2 linked regions of the Thermocoleostomius sinensis A174 genome follow. The protein of the gene in region 2 binds, or shares a complex with, the protein of the main gene of each other region. Links are inferred from orthologs where the notes say so. Each region holds a gene or a part of one and is shown on either strand. Other genes may lie near its edges. The genes, in order: secA and secY.

Region 1 (12,271 bases), 4.9 Mb from region 2 along the record:
CCAGAGCAACTGCGAGACATTGGGCTATTAACAAACGACGATCTGCGCCAACTGCCGCAACTGCCGCTGCAAGTTGATTATGGTTGGGTGATTCACAGTAAAGAACCGCTGCTACGCAAAGCCTGTCAACAGTTTCGATCGCAAGCGGATGCATCGCTGCAACAGGCGTTTGCAGACTTTTGTCAAATGCAGGCTGATTGGCTGGAAGACTATGCCCTGTTTCGATCGCTGAAAGATGCCCACCGTGGCGCAAGCTGGCATCAATGGGAACCACCGATCGCCCATCACGAACCGGAGGCTGTAGAAGCGTGGCGATCGAAGCTGGCGGATGAAATTTTTTATCACAAGTTTCTGCAATTTGAATTCTCTCGCCAGTGGACAGGGCTTAAAGCCTACGCCAATCAAAACGGGGTGGAAGTCTTAGGTGATCTGCCCATCTATCTGGCTCACGATAGTGCTGAAGTGTGGGCCCATTCAGACTTATTCTGCCTCGACTCAGAAACCGGGCTACCAACGCAGATGGCTGGGGTTCCACCCGATTATTTTAGCGCCACGGGTCAGTTGTGGGGCAATCCTCTCTACAACTGGGAGCGAATGCAAGAAGATGATTTCAACTGGTGGATTCAACGCTTTCGCAAGCTATTTGAGCGGGTTGACTTGGTGCGGATTGATCACTTCCGGGGCTTTGAAGCTTACTGGGCGGTGCCCCAAGGTGAAGCAACGGCGATCAATGGGCAGTGGTTGCTGGCTCCGGGTAAGCAGCTTTTTACCCGCCTGAAAGACGAACTAGGTACTCTACCGATTATTGCTGAAGATTTGGGGGTGATTACACCAGAAGTGGAGGCGTTACGAGATGAGTTCGAGTTTCCGGGAATGAAGGTGCTGCACTTTGCCTTTGATTCGCAACCAGACAACCCCTATCTGCCGTTTAACTACACGCCTAACTGTGTCGTCTATACTGGAACCCACGATAACGACACCACTGTGGGATGGTTTAATAAACGATCACCTGACGAACAAGCAAGAGTACAGCGCTATTTGAGTGAGTCGTCTCAGGGCATTCACTGGGATCTAGTGCGTCTGGCCTTTGCCACAGTGGCTAATCAAGCCATCATTCCCCTGCAAGATGTGTTGGGGCTGGGTAGTGAGGCCCGCATGAATGAACCCAGTCGAGCAGCAGGAAATTGGGGCTGGCGTTATCAGGCAGACGCACTGACTGAGGAATTAAGCGATCGGCTGCGTCACCTGACGGTTCTCTATGGTCGATTCGCGTCCAAGCGATGACCAATTCAGACAGACAGAGCACACCGACAGGCTATGCGGCTTCCAAAGGAGCCATCGTCAATCCGGCTCGGCTTAACTGCTGATGATATAGTTCTGCTTGCTCTTGAGGCCCTACCCAAACGGTAGCCTGCCCTTCGTAGTGTACTTGGTTCGTCAGATCCCAAGCCCGATCGCTAGTCATCCCAGGAATGTACTTCATCAAGCTGTTGGCCACATGCTGAAACGTATTGAAGTCATCATTCAACACAATCACTTTATAGTTGGGATAGGGTTTTTGCACCGTTTGGCTAGATTTTTCTGGTGCAATCGTCGGCGAAGTGGTCATTGCCGTTAGTGTGGCTATTGGGGACATGGTGACTACTGCTGTCATTGGAAACACGTCCAAAGGTTTGCTTAACAAAAGTATATATCCAGATTACCTCTCTCCTCAGTTTAGCGATCGCCCTTTGAGAAAGCTCATGCAGCGATCACTTTTTCAATAATCTCTTCAATCATCTCCTAAACATGTTTTACCCCAAGCTCTTGTTTCTGTTCCCGTTTCTGGCATTGACGACACCGTCACAGTCAGTTGAGCACGTTCTCTAGATCTTCTCGGTTAACCCGCATGATAAGGGCAGGCTACTAGAAGTAAGGTGCTTACGGATCTTTTACAGATCTAGTTTGTACAGATCTAGTTTGGATGATATCAACAACTCTTTGTGCCCCTGTGCCCCGTCAGACTATGGCTGCCTTAACAACGATTTCTACAACCGCTAGTTCTCCTCGATCGTCTTTAGCATATCTTTCAGACAGCCCTCGCTCGAACAATTTGCCTGTGTTGATTCAGTATGCTTTAGAAGGACTAATGGATGGCATCATGCTGCTAAGTGCTCAAGGAGACTTGCTGTTTGCCAACCGTTGCGCTAAGCGCCTTTGCTACCAATTAACTGAAACTTTGGCAGCGGCTTCATCTTCTCTACCTCCTTCTTGCCCAAGTGCTGTGCCATTACCAATTTGGCGTAGCTGTCAAACGCTCATGACCGAGAGCAAATCTGTTTCTCCTCAAGTGTTCGTGATTGAAGACGAAATTAAAACCGAGGAGACAGGTTCGATTCGGATTCGTGCCCAGTGGCTGCAATTAAAAATGATCGACGGCCCTTGTTTGTTGGTGACGTTAGAAGATCGGCAGCAGTCGGCGCAACACAAAGCCAGTACCGAAGCTCAGAAGTATGGCTTGTCCGATCGAGAAACGCAAGTTTGGCAGTTGAAGCAAGCGGGGGCAACGTATAAAACGATCGCTGCTACGCTGCACATTAGCGAAGACACAGTACGTAAGCACATTAAGAGCATTCATGCTAAGCGCGATAAAGTGGAGGGGCTGAGTATTTGTGGGTAGTACTCACCCCTTGCCGGTCGAGCCATTTAGATAGAAAATTTAGCTGCAAAAGTGTCTAGTCGAAATCGCTATAGTTGGAATGGATTTTATGACGGTGCTTTAGAGCGAAGACAACATGGATGACGTTGAATGGCTGAAGCTATCCTGGGTTTCGCTAGGACTGGTTTTACTAGCTTATGTCTTGCTAGGTTGGTATTTATCGGCTTACCACGTGGTTTGGTTGGTAGGAATTCTGGTTACAAGTTTAACGATCGCCATCGCTTGGAAGAGTAATCCGATTGTCGAACTGTTGCTGGGGCTATTTGGTTCGCAAAGTTTGTGGGTTGTCATTAGCCTCAGTCTCATGTTTAGCTTGCTTTTGGCACTAATTACTGTAGAACCAGCGATCGTGACATTTCTGGCGGCTCCATTGATCACGATGCTGTTGGCTGCTCTTGACCTTAAGTCGGCTGGAACCAAGCAACTGGATGTGTTTGTGACGCTAGTAGTTGTTGCGGTAATTGGGCTAGGGTTAGGAGAAGCGATTGACTTTGTGATACTGCCAGGGTCGAAGTATTGAACTGGTTGTTGAACTTGTTGAAATTGTTGTCAGCATACACCTTTCACGATGCAGCGGAAAGGAAGATTAAGCGCTGATGTCTGGAGCTATACAATACCTATACGATAGTTATACGATTCATGAAGAGTTTAGAGGGATTGAGATTTTAGCCGCTGTTTTAAGATTTTTCATTTAGCCTTGAAATAGCTTATTTCTATTTTTTATTTATATAAAGTAATCCCATGGAAGTTTCTATACTTAATCGAGCGGTTTTGCGATGGATAGCAGCCCGGTTTGCCGCGATTAATCGTCTGCTTCTGCACTTAATTCGCCCTCAGAGGGTGTTTGAAAAGATTTGAGGTGTCAAATTTATGCCAACCGCCTCACCATAATCCGAATCATGGCAAGGTAGATCAAGGTTTCTGATGTCTCTGGTAATAATTCATAGTCTCTGACCAACCGTCTGCATCCCATTAGCCAACCAAAAGTTCGTTCTACCACCCACCTCTTTTTGAGCAAGCTAAAGCCTTTGGTTTGCTCAGGTCGCAGTACAACTTGCACAATCCAACGACAAACATCCATCACCCACATCAGAAAAGGGGCGCCATCGAACCCGCCGTCTACCCAAATGGTGATTAAGCGTGAAACCTTTTTCTTCATCCGTTTGACTCGTTTGAGGACACGTTTGCCCCCTTCGCGTTCCCCCAGGTTTGCCGCACTCACAAACACCCGCAAAACCAGTCCTAACGTATCCACCGTTAAAAATCGTTTGCGTCCTGTAATCAGCTTGCCTCCATCAAAGCCAACTTGTTGATGAACTCCTGCTGCACTCTTGATGCTTTGGCTATCGATGATCGCTTCTGATGGACTAGGATAGCGTTGCGCATCGATGCGAACCCACTGGTGCAACTGGTCATGAATGGAAATCCAGGTGCCGTCCAATCGCCAGTTGCGGAAGTACGTGTACACCGTCTGCCAGGCTGGGAAATCACCAGGTAAAGAACGCCAACGACAGCCTTCAACCAGAACATAGAGCATGGCATTGAGCACCTCCCACAGGTCAACGCTGCGAGGACGACCACCTGGCTTTGCTGCTGGAATTAATTCACTCAAAACCTCATATTGGGCGCGGGTTAGGTTACTGGGATATGCTTTACTCATCTGACTCACTCAGGGCTGTAGATATTTGCTATTCGCAGCCTACACTGAGTGAGCTTTTTTACGACCTTCCTGGCTTCTCAAACACCCTCTCAGACCATCGCCGCATCTGCTCCGATCGTAAATAAACCTCAATTAGTTGAACGTCGAGCCACGCCGACTCACACTGCAACAGGGCACAATCTCAATTCAACTCGAAATGTTCCTAATCCAATGGAATCCCCCGAGCAACCAGACGCAGAGGTGTGGTTGCCACAAGTATGGATAGATGAGTTAGCAGAAATGATAGATCGTTGAGGGACGGTAAAACGAAAGTTGGTTTGAACTAGGCTGTCCATCCTACCCTAATTGACTGACCACTCTTTGCCCCCTCATCTCCCAACCCTTGCCCCCATGTGTTTTAAAGTCCCTCAGAGGGAGAGGGACTTAAGGTGAGGGGAATCGAGATTTGTCAGCCAATCAACCACCCCACCAGACAATGGACAGCCTCTCTATCCTAGTTTTCTAGCGATAAGGTCTCACTAAACCACTTCTGACGAGGGTTGGGGAACGGGCTGTGGTTGTGGTTGGAACTGGAACAGCGAGTAGACCACATTCCGACGAATATTGGTCATCATTTCCAGGAACAGTTCGTAGCCTTCGCTCTTGTATTCAATCAACGGATCGCGTTGACCATAGCCGCGCAGCCCGATCGCTTCCCGCAGCGCTTCCATTTGCTGGAGGTGTTCTCGCCAGAGGGTATCGATTTGTTGCAGAATAAAGAACCGTTCGGCTTCGCGCATCAATCCCGGTTTAATTTGATCAATTTGTGCTTCCTTAATGTCGTAAGCAATGCGCCCTTGTTCGTGCAAGAAGGTCTTAATTTCGCCCACTGAGAGATCGGTGAGTTGGTCTGGTTCTAGATCCTTGAGCAGATAGATGAATTCTTTCACTTTACCGACAATGCTTTGCAAATCCCATTCTTCCGGCGGTAGATCGGGATTGATGTAAGCATCCACAATGTCGTTCATGGTGCGTTCAATATATTTAATTACCTGTTCCTTCAGGTCTTGTCCTTCCAATACACGACGACGTTCGGCATAGATGGCCCGACGCTGATTATTCATCACTTCGTCGTATTCAAACACCTGTTTCCGAATGTCGTAGTAATAGGTTTCAACTTTCTTTTGTGCTCCTTCCAACGATCGCGTCAACATTCCTGATTCGATTGGCATGTCTTCTTCTACGCGAAAGGCATTCATCAAGCCAGCGACCCGATCGCCCCCAAAGATGCGCAGCAAGTTGTCTTGCAAGCTCAGGAAGAACCGCGTCGAACCGGGGTCGCCTTGGCGTCCGGCTCGGCCCCGCAACTGGTTATCAATGCGGCGAGACTCATGGCGCTCTGTTCCAATTACGTGCAGCCCACCCACCTGCACCACTTCATCATGCTCAGCATGGGTAAATTGCTCGTACTCTTGGCGAATAGCGTTGTAGACCTTGCGCAGCTTCAGAATCACGGCATCATCAGTGGGGGCCTTTTCAGACGCAGTGGCGACAATATCTTCCGCTTTCAGTTCCGGCAACGATCGCTCGCCATACTGCTGCACAGCGAAGTCCACTGCTTCTTTGAGGGCTTTCTCGGTTTCTTTCGATAACTCGGTGGGGAAAATTTGTGGTGAGGCTCGCCAGGTCTTCACCTTCTGGTTAGCATTGGGCATAAAGCCTTTACCACCCGATCGACCACTGCCGCTCATCACCTTAGCCACCGCAAAGCCTTCCTCATCTTCAGGTTGGACAATACGGGGCATAAAATATTCCCGCAGCTTCAAGCGCGCCATGTAATCGGCATTCCCGCCCAGAATAATGTCAGTTCCACGTCCTGCCATGTTCGTGGCGATCGTCACCGCGCCTTTGCGGCCGGCCTGCGCAATAATTTCCGATTCCCGCTCCACGTTCTCCGGCTTGGCGTTCAGCAAGTTGTGGTTTACATTCAACTCGCTCAACATCCGGGACAGAAGCTCCGACTTTTCGACGCTTGTTGTACCCACCAGCACCGGACGTCCCATTTCGTGCATTTCAGAGCATTCCTGGGCGATCGCTCGCCACTTCGCTTCTTCCGTTTTGTATACCACATCGGGCAAGTCTTTCCGTCCAGTGGGGCGGTTCGTGGGAATGACCGTCACTTCCAGGTTATAAATCTTCTCAAATTCTGCTTCCTCCGTTTTGGCAGTTCCCGTCATACCCGCCAGTTTGGGATAGAGCAAGAAGAAGTTTTGGTAGGTAATGGTTGCCAGAGTTTGTGTCTCTGGTTGAATTTCCACATTTTCCTTGGCTTCAATCGCCTGATGCAGCCCATCACTCCAGCGACGACCCGGCATTACCCGTCCTGTGAATTCGTCTACAATCACCACTTCGTCGTGGCGAACAATATAGTTTACGTCCTTGATGAACAACTCTTTGGCTTTGATGGCATTAAAGATATAGTGCGCCCACGGATCTTTCGGGTCAAATAAATCCTTAACGCCCAACAGTTGCTCAGCCCGAATAAATCCTTCGTCCGACAGCAAGACGTTTCGCTGCTTTTCGTCTACCTCATAATGCCCGTCTGGGTCATCTTCGTCTTTTTTCTTGATTAAGGCTGCCGCCACCTGAGCCGCCCGCATATATTTCTCGCTGGGGCGCTCTACTTGACCTGAAATGATCAGAGGGGTGCGGGCTTCATCAATCAAAACCGAGTCTACTTCATCAATAATGCAGTAGTTAAACGGGCGCTGTACCACATCTGGCATAGAGGTGGCCATATTGTCGCGCAGGTAGTCAAACCCCAGTTCGCTGTTGGTGCCATAGGTGATATCACAGCCATAGTTCTTTTTGCGCTCGGTGGGGGTCATGCCTTGCTGAATCAGTCCTACGGTTAAGCCCAAGAATCGATGTACCTGCCCCATCCATTCGGCATCGCGTCGGGCCAAGTAGTCATTCACCGTTACCACATGCACGCCCTTCCCAGACAGCGCATTCAGGTAAGCGGGCAGCGTTGCCACCAGGGTTTTGCCTTCCCCCGTCTTCATTTCGGCAATCTGTCCATCATGCAGCACCATGCCGCCAATTAACTGCACATCGAAGTGGCGCATTCCCAGCACACGCTTGCCAGCTTCTCGCACAACTGCAAACGCTTCGGGCAAGAGATCGTCCAGACTCTCTCCGTTTTCGATTCGCTGCCTGAATTCTGCCGTTTTCCCGACTAGCTGTTCATCCGATAGGGCTTGAATTTCTTCTTCAAGCAAATTGATTTCGACGATGTCGTTCTTATATTTTCTAAGCTTCCTTGCATTGGGATCGCCCAGCAGATTTTTTAACATGGCAAACGAAAGGCTCTAGTTAGGAATATGAGAGTTGGTCACCTGATGGGACTGTTCAGATGTCACTTAACCGATTGGTTGATTGGGTGCAGGCTGACTCGATCGAATCATAGATGCCCACAACGCCATTCACTTTAAACATTTCACTCTGAACAGGATGTTCTGAACATTATGTCTAGTGTATCCTCATCCTATCATTTGAGGCTGGGGAGGAAGGAGACGGATCGTTCATAAATCACTTGATTATTCCGTAGCAAAATGATAGCTTCAGAGGCTAAGATTGTCTTTGCTTTCTCACAGGCTAGCTTCACATACAATGCAAACTACCTAGAAGCTAAATCCTAGAGCGCTACTTCCCCTGAGCCAAATCAGCATCATCCCATCCCGCCTGTTGGCAGGTCGCCACGATGAAAATGGCCGATCAAGGAGTGGTTTGCCAGTCGGCAGCGAGGCGGCGATAGTTAAACTGCTCGGCGGCAGGATGACAACTAATACAACTGCGTACAGAGACGCGATCGTCGAATGCAACGTCGGGATGCAACGCTCTGAAATAGCGGGAACTGCGGAGGCGATAGGGCACGGGTTCGTCTGGTTTGAGCGGACGCGAGTAGAGGGAAATATAGTTCCAAATTATCTGTAAACCGGGCTGTACGGGTGGTGTAATTTGCGCACCGTAGTGGGTGGGCTGGGTCAGAATTACTCGCCATGATTCGGTAGGCATCACTGCTGGTGGCAAGGCTACATGACAGGTGGCGCAGTTTTCCAGATACAGTTCTTGTCCAAGTTGAAGTTCTGGCGGCACTGGATCGGTGAGTCCGTCTGGATCTGGCTCGAAGGCTTGTGCGATCGCTGGAGTATTTTTACCTCCAGCTAGGGAGGATAGAGAAGATGGGGGAGTGACAGCTTGTGCTAGGCCAAGCCCCAAAATGATGCTCCACAACAGCAGAAATAGCAATAATCCTAACGGCGATCGCCGTCCCACTCGGATCGGTTTGTTGGGTGGCGGCAAAGCATCGGGTGGTGTTGCCATTGCACTCGCCCGGTGGGTCGCATGGGCATCTCTACGAATTTGCCGACCTGACTTTCTACCCAAGTTTTTACCCAATCGACGGTTTAACTGAGATGGGTGAATTTGGAAGGGCTTAATCTGAAAAGGCATAGTGGCACTGTAGCAACAATAAGGAGCGTTGAAATCCGTAGAGATAAAGCGACGCCAAGGAAATGACCCCTGGGTCGTGAGTCAACTTCTGACTATTTAACCCACCCTGACGAACCGACCAAGTTTCAGCCTACTGGTATAAAACAGTCATCCAGACAGGGGAGGTAAGCCGGGTCACAGTCAATTTACCCTAGTCAGCAGATAATTATTACGCTTTTTGAAGCTAGCCGTTGACACTGACCACTTGAATTTACACCTTAGAAACCATTGCGGAGATTTGTCAATGACGGATTGCAGCCACATTCAGTTTTGGGTACAAGATGAGTCGCCAGAGGGAATTTGTTCCCGTAAGCTAGATCTTCGTCAGCTACAAGACTTGTTTGAGATGACTGCATTTTGGGCCCAAGGTCGCACTCCTGAAGCGTGGGCCGTTGCCCTTGCCAATAGCAAACCGATCGTCACAGTTTGGGATGGCGATCGATTGATTGGCTTTGCTCGTGCCATGTCTGATGGCATTTATCGCGCCACAATTTGGGATGTGGTAATTCATCCAAACTATCAAGGAGCCGGTCTAGGGCGCAAACTTGTCGAAACCGTCCTGATGCACCCGCATGTGAATCGGGTAGAGCGAGTATATTTAATGACCACTAAGCAAAAAGAGTTTTATCAGCGCATTGGTTTTAAGGTCAACGAATCCACCACCATGGTGTTGTTGAATCAAACTATTTCGCAGCGTGCTTTGCCAGTGCAGATAGAACAGTTGGAATAAGCCAGCGAAATGAAGCAATCGGGTTGCTGGGGCAATCGTTCCATTCTATTGAACAGGAGCGGTTGGGAGGGATTGGCAACATGTACAACCTTATAAAGGATTGGTATTAGGAGCAGGAGTTGGGGGAGCAAAGCAAATTCAGCAACTTGCAACCATGGCAGCTTCCCTTTATTTCAATAGTAATGCCTAAAAATTTATACCGTGATTAGCCGATTAAGAAATCCAAAGAAAAGGTTAGGTTTTGTTTGGCTGAATTGACTCAAGCAAGGCTTTCCGATATCTTAATTCTCAGCATTTTCAAGGAAAGGTTCTAAGTATTCATTTAGCGATCGATACATTCTGCCAATTAAATTGCACTTAAATGCAATCAACGTTGCGTTTAATGCGCTAGATTCCCTGCTTGCGCTCTAGTAGGGTGAAGGCATTGAGTCACAGACCTCTATATCCCTCTTATCACGCTACTGAATGATTGCAGGAGAACGTTATGCCAGGGAATCAAGGCCCCAATGGTGGCGCTCAGGATAATGGTAGTCAGAATGATGGTTCCAGTAACGATCGAGGCGGAAGTGACAACGATTTCTTCAGTCCTCTACGAGGCAATCGTCGCCCAACCGCTATCACTCTGTCCGCTCAAACCATTAAAGAGAATCGACGCAGAGGATCGCGCATTGGTGAGCTATCTACCGAAGACTCTGATTCTAGCCGGCATACCTATCGCCTAATTTCGGGTCGCTCTGCCTTTACGATCGATGGAAATGTTCTGAAAGCGCGACGAAGCTTTGACTTTGAGCGGCAAAATGCCTATGTCATTCGAGTGGCAACCACCGATAGCAGCGGCAACACCTATGAGCAGTCATTCGTGATTCGGGTTAAAAATGTTCGCGATGGAGATGGGGGTGATATCAATCGCCGGCGACAGACTGCAACGGATTTGGGGGTGCTAAGCACCACTCGTCAGCGTCGAGACTCGATTGGTGGCATTGAAGAAGGAGACCGCGATCGCAATGATTATTTCAGCGTAAACCTAGCCGCCAGAGGTGGCCTTACTGTTGCGTTGAATAGGTTGAAAGCCGACGCTGATTTGCGAATATTTAATCAGGCGGGAGTGGAAATTGGGCGATCGGACACTAATGGCCGTCAACCAGACAGCATCACGCTGAATTCTCTAGAGGCTGGCCTTTACTATATCCAAGTTTTGCCGGGGTCTAGAAATGCGCGAACCAAATACCGTCTGGTGATCAGCACCGTTGCCGCTCCACCTGCGCCCACGCCTGCACCGCCCGTAGACAACAATCCCCAGCCAGATCCAACTCCCCAAGATTTCAACGGTACCTTTACAGATGCCATGAATTTAGGGACGCTGCCAATTTTTGATTCTACATCTAGCATTTTTGGCAGCGATGTTCCAACCGCTCCGCTAACTCAGGCAGGCAGAATTGGGTTCAATGAAACGTATGGGCGAGATGCCAATGACTTCTTTGTATTCAATCACACGACCCCTGGTAGTTTCATTGTCTCTCTGTCTAATCTGACGGCAGATGCTGATCTAGTGCTTTATGACAGCAGCGGCAATATCTTGGCTGAATCGATCTTGTCGGGCACACAAGAAGAATGGATTTGGTATACCAATGCTCCTACTGGAACCTATTACGCTCGGGTGCTGCCGTACTCCAATGCGCAAACGGGCTATAAGTTATCGCTCATCGCCAGTCGGGGCAATGAAGACGGATTTGCCAGTGCAGAGTATTTAGGCGTGTTTGAAGGTGATCCACTCACTCGCGGCGGTTCGATCGACTACGTAGGTGAAAATGAGTTCTATCGCTTCCGAGTCGGCTCGTTCACGGGGAACGGAATTTTTATCAATTTGTATGGACTCAGCGCGGATGCCGATATTCAAATTTTCAATAATGCCTTTGAACCGATCGCCAATTTGGAAGGCGTCAACGCTGGCACAAACTCGGAGCGGGTGTTTCTCAGTACCACAGATGGTTTGAGCGCAGGCGATACCTACTATGTGCGCGTGCGCCCCTATAGCGATGCCACCACACCCTTCATCGTGAGCGTTACGAATGCCTAAGCATTGGGTTGACGAGTATTTAGCCGTTGTACCAGTACCCACGTTACGGACTGAAAAGGTTGACGACTGCCGATCGCAATGCCGCTCCTAGTTGTGGCAAGTCGGTGGTGGTAGCCACAGTAGAAGGAAGGATTGGGTCTGATGGAGGTGAGGATGGGACAGTAGAAGGCTGTTCTACCCTGAATAAACTCTGCTGAGCAATGTCGTAGTCTGGATCAATGGTCAAAGCACTGCGATAGGCAGCTACGGCGGCTTCGGTTTGTCCTTGCTCTAGGAAAATATCGCCTAGATTGGTATAGGCCAAGGTGTGAGCAGAGGTTGGCAGCAGGTCTACATCCGGCAACTGTAAGACTCGCTCAAAAATGTCGATTGCCTCTTCATTCTGTCCCTGTTGTTTCAACGCCGCCCCTAGTCCGCTGTATGCTCCCGCATAGTCTGGGGCTAAATCAATTGCTTGACGGTATTGATCGATCGCTTCGCTAAACTGCCGCTGTTCTAGAAACAAATCACCCAGATTGGCATAGGCTAGGGCATGGGCACTAGCAGGACTCCCCTTCACATCTCGAAGATTCA
Region 2 (2,835 bases):
AAACTACAAACAACTAGGCACTGACAGACGATCAAATAGACAAGCAAAACCGAAGCAGATCAACTGATGGATAAAGGTTTGGTCAAGCTTTGTGAAGGTTGGCTGATGTTATGCGCACCTTTTCAAACAGTTTTTCTTGTCGATACATCTTTATACAGCCTAACAAATGTTTATAACAACGGTCGGAGCCGTCAATTCGCAAAAATGACCAGAAAAGTAGCGAAAAAACAAGGGAACTTGGACTGGTTGACTCACCATCAAATTCCCCATAGCTAATGTATAGTTACTGGTTGGAATGAACGATTTGATCCAGTGCCGCAGAGACAGTTTCAATCGACTGATTGCCATCGACAGAAACCAGCTTATTGCGCTCTCGATAAAAGTCGATCAGCGGAGCCGTTTGCTCTCGATAGACAGACAAACGGTTGCGGATAACTTCTTCTGTATCATCTTTGCGCCCCCGACCCAACAAGCGTTCCACTAACACTTCATCAGGGACATCAAAATTGACCACCCAATCGCATGACTGATGCAAGTCATTCAACAGATCATCTAAAAAGGTGGCTTGGGTGACAGTGCGGGGAAAGCCATCTAAAATCCAACCGGCTTTGACATCGTCGTAGCCAAGTCGATCGCGCACCATCTCCAGAATCAAATGATCTGGAACCAGTTCCCCCTTATCCATATAGGCTTGCGCTTTTTCTCCCAGTTCCGTTTTTAGCGCCACCGCCGTGCGCAGAATGTCTCCGGTCGAAATGTGAGGAATTTGCTGTGCTTGGGCCAAGGCATAGGCTTGAGTGCCTTTACCGGCTCCTGGAGGCCCCAGGAAGATCAATCGTGTCACTATTGTTTCACCATCCCTTCATAGCGTTGAGAAATTACATAGGTTTGGATTTGCTTGGCAGTATCGATCGCCACACCCACTAAAATCAACAGCGAGGTCGCTCCAAACCCCTGAAATGTTGTGACACGTGTTGCACCCTCAACCGCCGTTGGAATGATAGCTACCAGTCCCAAGAAGATAGCACCCAGGAAGGTTAAACGATTTAGCACTCGCTCTAAATACTCACTGGTGGCTTTACCAGGTCGAATACCCGGAATACTGGCTCCCATCTTCTTCAGGTTCTGCGCCATATCAACTGGATTAACGACCAGCGATGCATAGAAATAGCTAAAGAATAGAATTAATGCTAAATACACCGCGACATAAAGCCATCCACCCGGCCGTAAGTACTGAATGGCTCTGGCTAAAATTTCGTTATTTGGTAGAAAATTCAGCAATGTTAAAGGAAGAAAAAGCACCGCAGAGGCAAAAATGATTGGCATGACGCCTCCCTGATTCAGACGTAGCGGCAAATAACTGCTTTTTTCTAAGTAAAGTCGTCGTCCCACCTGTCGCCGAGCGGAAATAATTGGAATCCGGCGGGTGCCCTCCTGCACAAACACGATCCCGACAATCATTGCCAGGAACACCAGAATTAGAATAATTACTCCTGCGACCAAGCTACGGTTCGCGTTGCTCTGAACTTGGTCAATTGTGGCTCCAATTGACGCAGGCAAGGTGGAAACAATACTGACGAAAATCAGCAGCGAAGCACCATTGCCAATCCCTCGTTCTGTGATTAATTCACCAACCCACATAACAAACATCGACCCTGCTGTCAAAGCCAGGGCGACCTTGGCGATAAACACTGGTCCAGGATTAATTGCATAATTATTGACCAGAATACTGATGCCAATGCTCTGGATGATTGCCCATCCTAGTGCCACATAGCGGGTAATCTGAGAAATTTTTCGTCGCCCCGCTTCACCTTCATTCTTTTGTAGGTCTTCAAGACTAGGAATAGCCGCTGCCATTAACTGCATAATAATAGACGCATTGATATAGGGCAGGATTCCTAATGCAAAGATACCCAGTGCAGAGATTCCACCGCCAGCCAAAATGTCTAAAAATCCAATCAAACTACCAAAATTACTGCTTTGGATGGCTTGACGAAATTCAGCCCGATCGATACCTGGCACTGGAATATAAATGCCCAACCGCACGAGAATTAACATGCCAATAGTGACCAGCAACCGACCTCGAAGACCAGCTGCTTGAGCCATCTGGACAAACGTTTCTTGTGCTGTTGGAGCCTTATCTCGACTGACAACCATAATAGGGATACCTCGATGCGTAGTGGCAATCACATAGCACTAATGGAAAATCCGCTCACAAATTCAGCGAACTGTTGAGCGCTGATGACACTAAGACGGGATGAACTGAATTGTGGAACCGGATTAGTGCAGACTCCAATATTGTTTAGTGTAATATTCTTATCCCCCATAACAACAACACAGGCTAACACTCAAGCAATGAGATTAACCTGTTGGTTTAGAGATAAATTAGGAAGCGCCACTGAAATCAACTAATTAATCACCTCACAACTGCCGCCTGCGGCTTCAATTTTAGTGCGGGCCGAAGCGGTAAAAGCGGCTGCTTGCACCTTCAGCGGAACAGTAAGCTCTCCATTGCCTAAGATTTTCAATGGACCGTCGTTTGTTGTGACAATGCCAGCCTCCATTAAGGTAGCCAAGTTCACTTCAGTATCTGCTTCAAGCGAAGCCAGATCCTCGACGTTGATCAAGGTGTACTGAGTTCGATTTACGATCGGGAAGTGCTTTAGCTTAGGAATACGACGGTAGAGGGGCATTTGTCCGCCTTCAAACCCAGGGCGAGTCGGTCGTCCAGAACGAGACTTTTGACCACGCATTCCAAAGCCACAGCTTGCACCTTGTCCTGCGGCAATTCCCCGTCCAACACGGCGACGGCGTTTCTGAGAGCCTTTTTTAGGT

The links.
Region 1: the proteins of secY (region 2) and secA are in contact, whole or in part, in a crystal structure (PDB 3DIN), measured with the Thermotoga maritima proteins. The link is inferred for Thermocoleostomius sinensis A174 from one-to-one orthologs. Residues at the interface, in WP_004081795.1 of Thermotoga maritima: Glu108, Gly109, Glu110, Glu111, Ala236, Glu237, Arg238, Arg239, Ile240, Thr241, Ile242, Gln243, Tyr244, Ala245, Arg246, Arg247, Val248, Thr249, Gly250, Arg251, Arg252, Val253, Tyr254, Gly256, Ala257, Ser258, Thr259, Tyr260, Leu261, Pro262; in WP_004082002.1 of Thermotoga maritima: Glu261, Ala262, Arg263, Lys300, Ala301, Arg302, Thr303, Ile304, Ile305, Leu323, Tyr324, Asp325, Pro326, Val329, Ser330, Tyr333, Ile336, Lys340, Phe345, Val349, Glu363, Phe364, Tyr374, Ser375, Gly376, Gly377, Glu393, Ile395, Thr482, Ser483.

What each region holds. Positions count from the first base shown.
Region 1 is NZ_CP113797.1:5,756,309-5,768,579, reverse strand. What follows is about bases 4,677-8,034. They hold secA (preprotein translocase subunit SecA), read right to left. Parts: upstream 7,694-8,034; coding sequence 4,877-7,693; downstream 4,677-4,876. Outside these bases: malQ (4-alpha-glucanotransferase), read left to right, coding at 1-1,284; ATP-dependent Clp protease adapter ClpS, read right to left, coding at 1,316-1,654; OXH18_RS24975 (helix-turn-helix transcriptional regulator), read left to right, coding at 2,006-2,659; OXH18_RS24970 (hypothetical protein), read left to right, coding at 2,775-3,218; OXH18_RS24965 (IS5 family transposase), read right to left, coding at 3,567-4,358; OXH18_RS24960 (hypothetical protein), read left to right, coding at 4,407-4,652; OXH18_RS24950 (hypothetical protein), read right to left, coding at 8,115-8,852; OXH18_RS24945 (GNAT family N-acetyltransferase), read left to right, coding at 9,136-9,621; OXH18_RS24940 (pre-peptidase C-terminal domain-containing protein), read left to right, coding at 10,106-11,698; OXH18_RS24935 (tetratricopeptide repeat protein), read right to left, coding at 11,742-12,271. UniProt on the Escherichia coli protein: Required for protein export, interacts with the SecYEG preprotein conducting channel.
Region 2 is NZ_CP113797.1:827,936-830,770, reverse strand. It holds secY (preprotein translocase subunit SecY), read right to left. Parts: upstream 2,158-2,835; coding sequence 844-2,157; downstream 1-843. Other genes in the region: rplO (50S ribosomal protein L15), read right to left, coding at 2,409-2,835; OXH18_RS03580 (adenylate kinase), read right to left, coding at 284-844. UniProt on the Escherichia coli protein: The central subunit of the protein translocation channel SecYEG. Consists of two halves formed by TMs 1-5 and 6-10.